One region of the Dictyobacter halimunensis genome, then DNA from elsewhere that is predicted to be linked to it. Evidence: riboswitches for the same ligand, from Rfam matches in the RefSeq annotation. Region 1 holds a riboswitch; the other holds the start of a gene.
What was found. A riboswitch is a leader RNA that binds a small molecule or an ion and turns the genes downstream of it on or off. The one in region 1 is predicted to bind FMN.
Positions count from the first base shown of each region.

Region 2: it holds a riboswitch for FMN, as region 1 does, so the genes downstream of both, AABA21_RS15050 (ABC transporter permease) here and ribA (GTP cyclohydrolase II) in region 1, are expected to answer to the same signal.

Region 1 covers NZ_BSRI01000002.1:13,028-17,632, reverse strand. The annotation lists gene AABA21_RS14145 (sugar phosphate isomerase/epimerase family protein) at 1-89, shown strand, start outside; gene AABA21_RS14140 (riboflavin synthase) at 105-719, opposite strand; gene ribH (6,7-dimethyl-8-ribityllumazine synthase) at 748-1,224, opposite strand; gene ribA (GTP cyclohydrolase II) at 1,224-2,489, opposite strand; FMN riboswitch at 2,884-3,042, opposite strand; gene AABA21_RS14125 (SDR family NAD(P)-dependent oxidoreductase) at 3,330-4,106, shown strand; gene AABA21_RS14120 (Gfo/Idh/MocA family protein) at 4,223-4,605, shown strand, end outside.
Region 2 covers NZ_BSRI01000002.1:227,757-232,361, reverse strand. The annotation lists gene AABA21_RS15055 (PIG-L deacetylase family protein) at 1-731, shown strand, start outside; FMN riboswitch at 788-950, shown strand; gene AABA21_RS15050 (ABC transporter permease) at 1,291-2,022, shown strand; gene AABA21_RS15045 (ABC transporter substrate-binding protein) at 2,218-3,243, shown strand; gene AABA21_RS15040 (serine/threonine-protein kinase) at 3,325-4,605, opposite strand, start outside.

The DNA of each region.
Region 1 (4,605 bases):
GGATCTCGATTGAAGATGGTGTCAATGGGCTAGACGAATTGCAACGGTCAGTGCATTTCTTACGTCAAACACTCGCTAGCTTGCATTGAAACTTCACATGTTGATCAGGCTGTTGTCGGCTGTTGCTGTGATTGATGGATGTAAGTGGTCTCGAAAAAGCGAGCCACATAGCGACCAACGATATCGGTTTCCACATTGAGCAGCATCCCTTCAACGGCCTGCCCCAGATTCGTATGTTCGCGGGTGTATGGGATAAGAGAGACTGAGAAGCGATCATGCCAGACATCTACTACCGTCAGACTGACGCCATTTAAAGCGATAAAGCCTTTGGGGATGACATAAGGACGTAGATGAGGTGGCAGGGCTATTATCACATCCCGCCCGATCCCATCTTTTTTTGTCGCCAGCACAGAGGTGCACGCCTCTATATGCCCCTGCACCATATGACCGCCCATGCGCCCACTGGCCAACAATGAACGCTCCAGGTTTAGCCGATCGCCGGGCTGTAAACTGACCAGGCGCGTACGACGTATGGTCTCCGGCATCGTATCTACGCGAAACCAATCCGCGCCGATTTCTGTAACCGTCAGACAGATGCCATCGACCGCAACGCTATCTTTTTCTGTAACGCCTTGCAGTATATTACCGGCCGAAATGCGCAGGCTGGTTTCCTCGCAACATTGGAGTATTCCCTGTTCTTCAACGATTCCCGTAAACATATCTTCCTCCTGAATGAAATAATGGAATCTAGCGCCTGTGGCGTAACAGGCGGCTCGTGCAGGCAACGTCTACCGCAGCCTGAGCGAATTCTTTGCCCCTGGCGATGCGCTGTCCAGCCTGTTGCTGATTTTCTACGCAGAGCACACCTAGAATAATTGGAACGCCTGTATCAAGCGAGACGCGTTGAATACCACGGGCGACCGTATCCTCAACTACCACGTCGTGGCGTGTTTCGCCTTTCATAACACAGCCAATACAGATTAATGCGTCGTGAGCCTGGTGCGTTAGCATCGCCTGGGCGATGGTTGGCAGTTCATAAGAACCCGGAACGTACACTACATGCACAGCTTTATCTGCAACCCCTAAATGCGAGAGCTCCTGCTGGCACAAAGCCAGTACCGCACCCGTCACGGACCAGTTATAACGAGCAACAACGAGTCCAAGCGTCAGATTGGTCCCATCTAGAGACATTGCAGGTTCATGGGCATAAAATTGATTTTGCATCACAATTCACACTCTTTCAATGAGCTCGAGACATCGATAGTTTGTGAATTGGCAAACAGATGTCCCAGACGTTGGTATTTTGTATGCAGATAGCGAATATTATCGACCGTTGGTTGTATCTCAAGGGGAACACGCTCAACTTGAATGCCTGCTGACGTAAGAGCCTGAATTTTCTTCGGGCTATTCGTCATTAATCGAGCATGGGTAATATGAAGGTCCTGTAGAATCTCAACGGCGGTAATATAATCGCGTGCATCAACGGGATAGCCCAATTTTTCATTGGCTTCAAGTGTATCGTAGCCCTTATCTTGCAATGCATATGCCTGCAGCTTGGCTGAGAGACCAATCCCACGGCCCTCGTGAGGAAGGTAGAGAAGGATACCCCGACCTTCAGCCGCAATGGCATGTAGTGCTGTCTGAAGCTGGGCCTGACAATCGCAGCGTTGGGAACCGAAGATATCGCCAGTGGCGCAGGCAGAGTGGAGGCGAACCAATGGAGGTATCTCCTGCTTGTCTGTCAGGTCGCCAAGAAGCAGCGCAACATATTGTTTACCCGAATCTATCTCACGATAAGCCAACGTTGTAAATCGAGCCTCTGGTAGAGGCAGATGAGTCTGAGCAACCAGGCTGACACGATGGTCGCGCCGAAAACGGGCGATGGCATCGACAGAGATAATATCGATGCCCCACTCATGTGCCATAGCGCGCAATGTAGCACCCCGTGCCGCATTGCCAGCGTGATCCAGAACTTCACAGATAACCGCGCCAGGAGTCAGGCCTGCCATGCGCATCAAATCGACTGCGGCCTCTGTATGTCCTCGGCGCTCGAGCGTGCCCCCGGCACGGGCACGCAGCGGAAAGACATGACCTGGCCTGGCAAGATCTTCGGGCCGGGTCATAGGATTAACCAGTGTACGGATAGTTTGAGCACGATCATGCGCAGAAATGCCAGTAGTTGTAGAGGTATATGCATCGACAGACATAGTAAAAGCGGTACCCTGCAGAGGTTTCCCCTCGCCGGCGATCAATGGCAGGTGCAATGTATCCAGAAGCTCACCTGCCATGGCCACGCAAATGAGTCCACAGGCAGAATGCATAAGAAAATTGATCGCCTGTGGCGTTGCGAACTGGGCGGCCAGGCAGAGATCTGCTTCATTTTCACGATCTTCATCATCGCAGATTAACAACATCTTGCCTGCTTGCACTGCACATATCGCATCAGCTACCGAAAGATTTGGAGGCGAAAGGTGTGATTGCGTTTCCATTTAAATGCCCCTGTCCTACTGATGTCTATTCATCAGACTTAATTGTAAAAGCGAACTATTTGCGTACTTGATTTTTGCAAGAGAACATATGCTTACATCAGTGGGGGCGTAACAGATGGATACGGAAAGGGAGAAGGGATATTAACAATAGCAACTGTTTATAGGCACATCGAACAAAGAATCATGCCAGTTAGCCATGAGAGGTACGCAAAGTTGCCGTACCCACATACTGACTGACGCGCCCAACTACTACTAAGAGGTAGGTTTCTCTTCTTAGCTGAAGCACGTCGGCACAATCGAGGGATACCCTGTCGGATGCGATTGCATTGACAAGCTATCATATCGATGAACAGACAGGCACTATGTTATATGGAACAACCACAAGGGTCGTTACTCATGTCTTCTCCCATCCGGACTATACCGTCGGCCCTGGAACTTCCCCAGGTCCACCAATGTATGGAATCACATTCTCATACAGTAGGTCGCGGGCTTTACCGCCGATCGGGAATTGAAAATGCTCATTGCATTTTCTCACCCTGCCCCGAAGACGCTGATGTATTGTGTATGTTCTGAGAATAATGAAAAAACAAGGGTTTGTCAACTCGTACCTGGTAGCCCGTGTCCATGAATGTTGTTATGGAAAACAGCGACCCAAAGGAAGAAGGCAGGGAACAATGTAACTTATGGCTCAGGGCAAGAGTGTTTCTATAGCGTATATACATATGAAAGTATGCTGGAAGCAGCAATAGCGGGTATGTTACACTATAAAAAGGTCAGTTCACAACAACTATGAATTATAATAATGTGTCATAGCCTATATTGCATAAAGGAGATTCATTTGTGTTTCGCTTAGATAATAAAATAGCACTCATCACTGGTGCTGGATCTGGAATTGGACGTGAGATCGCCTTGCTCTATGCCAGACAGGGAGCGCATGTAATTATCGCAGATATCCGCCTGGATGCAGCGAAGACAGTCGTTAGTGAGATTGAAGCGCAAGAAGGAAAGTCGCAAGCGATAGAGCTAAATGTCGCAGATGAAGCCCAGGTCCAGGCTATCTTTGCCCAGGTCATACAAGAGCACGGACGGCTTGATATTTTAGTGAACAACGCCGGTGTAAGCCACGTGGGTAACATTTTAGAGACCAGCCTGAGTGATTGGGAGCGCGTCATGAACGTGAATGCGACAGGAGCGTTCCTTTGCGCGCGCGAGGGTGTTAAACACATGGTCGCGCAACAGCCGCAGGGAGGCGTAATCGTCAACATCGCCTCAGTAGCAGGCATGATAGCCGTCGATCGCCGTCTCCCTTATGGGGCCAGCAAAGGAGCTGTTATCAGCATCACGCGTTCTATCGCTATGGACTTTGTGAAACAGAACATCCGTGCCAACGCCATCTGCCCGGGAACAGTACATACACCGTTCGTTGAAGGTTTCCTCTCCAAGAATTTTCCCGAGACAAAAGACGAAGAGCGCAACAAACTGCATGCGCGACAGCCGATAGGGCGTATGGGCAAGCCTGAAGAGATCGCCAGTGCTGCATTATATTTAGCTTCTGAAGAAGCCGCTTTTATTACCGGATCGACGCTGGTCATTGATGGTGGCTGGACCGCAAAATAGCACCCCACGAGCGAATATTCCTGGCTTTTTGCCGTAAGCACAATTTTCTCCATGATACGCAAGCCAGGAGCGTTTCTTGTACCTGATAGATGCGGAGTAAGAAGCAAGAGGTTAGCATGCAACAACAAAAAATACGCACCGCGTTGGTTGGATGTGGGGGAATGAGCGCGGCATGGCTTGAGGCTGTGGGCAAGATGCCTGAAGTGGAAGTTGTAGCTTTAATAGATATTTTTGAAGAGGCGGCCAGAAAGAAGGCCATAGACTTCCAACTATCAGACGCTATCATTGCCAAAGACCTGGTTAGTGTTTTTGAGCAGACGGAGGTAGATGCCGTCTTCAACTGCACCATTCCGGAGGCACATTATGAAGTCACTATGACAGCACTGAAGCATGGGTGCCATGTCTTAAGTGAAAAGCCACTGGCCGACTCAATGGAGCACGCCAAAGAAATGCTGGCAGTGGCCCAACAAGCCGGGAAAATTTTTTCAGTTATTCAGAA
Region 2 (4,605 bases), 210 kb from region 1:
TGCAAGAAGAACAGCATAAAGTAGCAATGGTTGTGGTTGCCCATCCCGATGACGCAGAGTTTGATTGCGCGGGTAGTGTGGCGCTGTGGGCGCACGAGGGTTGGGATGTTTATTATGTTATCTGCACCGATGCCAGCGGTGGCGGTTCCGATAGCGCGACTGACGTCGGTCTGGAAGCGAGGCTGCGTATAAGTCAGACTCGCATGGCAGAGCAGCGTGCCGCTGCCAGCGTCCTGGGAGTGAAAGACGTCATCTTTCTGGGGTATCCAGATGGTCGTTTACAGCCAGACCTGGATCTACGCCGTTCGATCGTACGCCAATTGCGCATTTATCGTCCATCTCGTGTCATCTGCCAATCACCTGAACGTACCTGGACACCTGCATTGATCATTCCCCGCTATCATCCCGATCACCTGGCGGCCGGAGAGGCCACGCTATCGGCCATCTATCCCGCCTCCCAGAACCCCTGGGATTTTCCTGAACTGTTGGAGGAAGGATTGCAGCCGCACAAAGTTTCGGAAATATACATATCTGGCACGCCGGTGCAAAACCATAGCATTGATACTGCCTCAACTATCGATCTCAAGATCGCGGCTCTGCGGGCGCATGACAGCCAGGTAGGAGAGAATTTCGCCGACCTCGAAAAATTCCTGCGCGATCTGAATGCCCAGATAGGTCAGAAGTACGGCTACAGTTATGGTGAAGAATTTCATCGCGTCGAGAACCGTTAGCCTGCTAACTTAAGCACTTGCATATTTCGACTCGTATATGGCATAATAACCACAAATAAAACCTTCGGGGCAGGGTGAAATTCCCTACCGGCGGTATGGCAGAGCGTATAAAGCTGTGCCGAGCCCGCGAGTTTGCCATTGATTGCTTCTTGATCAATGGCGAACAGATTCGGTGAGAGGCCGAAGCCGACGGTATAGTCCGGATGGGAGAAGGTTATAATGTGAACCAGTGTCATGCGCTCGGCTGTGTAGCTGTGGCGGATGGGGTGTTTTCGTATATTCACTCTGGCGCCTGGTTTAATCACATCTCCCTCATATGTCCCCCTGGGTTAGTTAAATTGACATCTATCTTTTTTTGTTTTTTCAGGGAAGAGATGTCGGTATTGGCTAAGAACCGAGGGATATCAATTTTTATGAGTGCTACAACTTCAAGGACTGATAGCGCGCAACTGGATGTGCGCGAAAACCGACGCGCCAGATTCGTTGAACTGGACGCCAGGAATGGGGGGCGGCCCGACAGGCGCGCTCCTGGAAAAAACTCAATACTGTCTGGAATTTTTTGCCTCCATTTGTTTTAGGTCTGCTCCTCTTGTTCGCCTGGTATATTACCACTGCTACCGGGCGCATTAACGCGTTCATCCTTCCGCCTCCTAAGGACGTGTTTGCCAGTTTGATTGATGGGCTGGTTGGAGGATTGTACTGGGTGCATATTCTTGTGACCGTGCAGGAGAGCCTGGCGGGCTTTTTATTGGGTGTTGTAGTGGCACTGCCGTTGGGTTATGGGGTTGCTAAATCACGTTTTCTGGCCAACATGTTGCAGCCGTACCTGTCGGCTGGCCAGGCGATCCCGGCTATTGTGCTCGCTCCATTTCTGTTTCTCTGGTTTAATACCGGACCGTTGCCGGTAACGATCATCTGTATGCTGGTCGTGCTCTTCCCTATGGTCATCAACACCATCTTTGGTGTTCAGACCATTGATCGTGAGTTGTTGGATGCGGCGCGGCTAGAAGGAGCGTCGGGACTCTCATTATTGTCCTACATCGAGTTCCCGTTGGCGTTACCCGCCGTGCTGGCATCGGTGCGCACAGGCCTGACGCTCTCAATCACGGGAGCGCTGGTAGGGGAATTTTTCTGCAGCCCCGACAAGGGTCTGGGTGCCTTGATCCAGATGGCCCTGCACCAGTACAACATGTCCTTTATGTTCGCCACTGTAATCATCCTGGCGATACTGGCGGCCCTGTACTATAGCGCGACCTGGCTGCTGATCAAACTGGCAGATAGGGTCTATTAAGAACAGGGACCGCTATCGGGGAATGATATGCCTATGCATATTGTTCCCTTAACAGAGAAATAGCAGAACGCGTTAGTAGCTCATGCAGTGCGTGTTTGCTTAATCGGTAAACGTCTTGTTTCAACGGGTGATCAAGCATGTACCTGTTTACTATTCTCATGTCTTAAAACGAACTGAAAGGCAGAAACTACTTCGATGTCATTCACATCTCATCGTTTACCTGTGACCTGGAAACTGATGGTCCTCGCTGTACTGTGCACCGTGTTATTGGCCGCCTGTGGAGAAGCGGGGACCGCAAACAGCACGAACAGCAACTCCAGCGGCAGCTCAGATAAAACACTGAAAAATATTTCGATCGGCCTGGGATACAATCCGGATATCCAGTTTGCCCCTTTTTATGTTGCCCAAAGCAAAGGGTATTATAAGGATGCGGGCCTGAATGTGACCTTCAACCATGGTATTGTCACCGATCTGATCGGCACCATGGCCGCGGGAAAGAACAACTTCGTTTTTGCCAGTGGCGATGAATTGCTGGTGGCCCATGATAAAAATAAAAGCCTGCAGGCGATAGACGTCTCGACTATCTTTCAGCGCTATCCCGTTAGTATTATTGTTCCCAAGGACTCCTCAATTCGCACCCTGGCTGATCTAAAAGGCCATTCTATTGGTGAACCGGGACCCTTTGGCGCGACCCACACAGGCGTGCTCGCTCTGCTGCAGGCGGGCAAACTGACATCATCTGATGTAAATCTGCAATCGATTGGGTTCAACCAGGTTTCGGCTCTGATTTCCCACAAAGTTGATGCTGTCGTTGGCTACTCCAATAATGAGCCTCTGCAATTGGAGCGAAATGGTTTTCATGTGCGTACCTTCGCGGTATCGGATTACACACCACTGGTCTCCAATGGCATCATTACCACTCAGGATATGTACACTAACCAGTCGCAGACGGTACACTCCTTTGTCGATGCCACCATCAAAGGCCTGAAAGATGCCATTGCCGATCCCCAGAAAGCGGTAGATATCAGTAAGAGCTACGTGCCTGGTATGAACACCGATCAGGCGCTGGAGGTATTAAAGGCCACCATCCCGATCTACCAGGGCAAAGGACAACTGGGGTATAACGATTCCGCGACCTGGCAAGCGACCGAGCAATTTCTGGTATCGCAGAAGATGATCGCTCCCGTGGATAATCTCTCGCAGATCTACACCAATAAATAAGAGGTCAATTTGCTTTCCATCTGATGGAACAACGGGCCCCACCAGTTAGCGGTGGGGCCCGTTGTTGTTGTTGCGTATGAGTCAGGCAGTGTAGATGGCGACATTTTTGAACGAGACATCTGAACCTGAAGCAACGGTAAGACCGAAGTCGCCACCGGTATTGCTATCACCGAAGTTGCCACTGGCAGTCCCTTGCTGAATACCATTTACGTAGTAGATGAAGCTGCTACCCTGTACAAGGATATCGATTGTGGCGGTATCACTGTCCAGCTGGGTACCATGCAATCCGATCGAGGCCAGTTGAGATGCGTTGCCATTTTTATCGGTGTAGGTCGTGGTCCAACTGGCGCTGTTGAACATAACGGTGTAGTAGCCACCATCAGACTTATAGTGATAGTAGAAGCCAAACTGGCTGCCTGGCGTGTTCAGCTTTACCTGTGCCTGGATATAATAGCTATCGGGCAGCGTTTGTCCGTTGGGTAACTGGGTCAGAAACGTACCAGCGGTACTGGATGAGGGGCCTGATAGCCGTAAATCGTCCGGCCCGCACACCGCCTGGATATTTGTATCCTGCCACTTTGCTCCTTGGGGATCACACGTGCCCGGATAGTTGGTACCGTAGATAAGGCTTCCCATGCCGCTCACTTTGGGATCAGGCAGAGGATATTTTGCGTGTACGGTAGTAGTCGGGGAAGGCGTCGCTGACTTCCTGGGATCCGGTTTGACGACGTTGACAGCGGTGCCCGTGCCTGTTGATGAGGCCTGGGTAATGCCAGATGGCCCGGGGCGGGACGAATTGCCGTGCTGATTGCTGAGAATGATGCTGGCGGTCGCAACAACGAGAATCACGGCCAGCACGACACCGGCAAGCGCCAGATAGCGCGGCATGGGTAAGCCAGACTGACGGTGCCTGGCGTGAGAAAGCCGTTCGGGATAAACCTGGATCTGCGGCTGGCGCGCTGCGGGAGCAGGTTTGATCTGCTGTGGCTGCGAGCTGGGGGCTGGCGAGGTGCTGCCTACGGTCTCTACCTCGTGATAGTAGTGTGCTGCTGGTGGATCAGCGGTAGGAGCGACCGAGCGCACAGGTGAATGCGCCGGCGGTACAGCCATGGGCTCCGGGCGAACGTGATCGGCAAGGGTGGCGTCCATTTCAGTGATAACAGTCGGCATAGCCTGTAAGCGATTCTGTGTATGCTCGGAAAGGGGAGATGTCACCTCGGCCTGTTTCGTTGTTTCATCTTGCTCATCTGATCTACCACCGCTCTCACGCTCGACCAGCATGGTTGACATTGACAGCGGTGCCGCCTCTTCTTTTTGACCTGGTTGCCTCACTGCCTGAGCGGGCCTCTCATCCTTATGCGC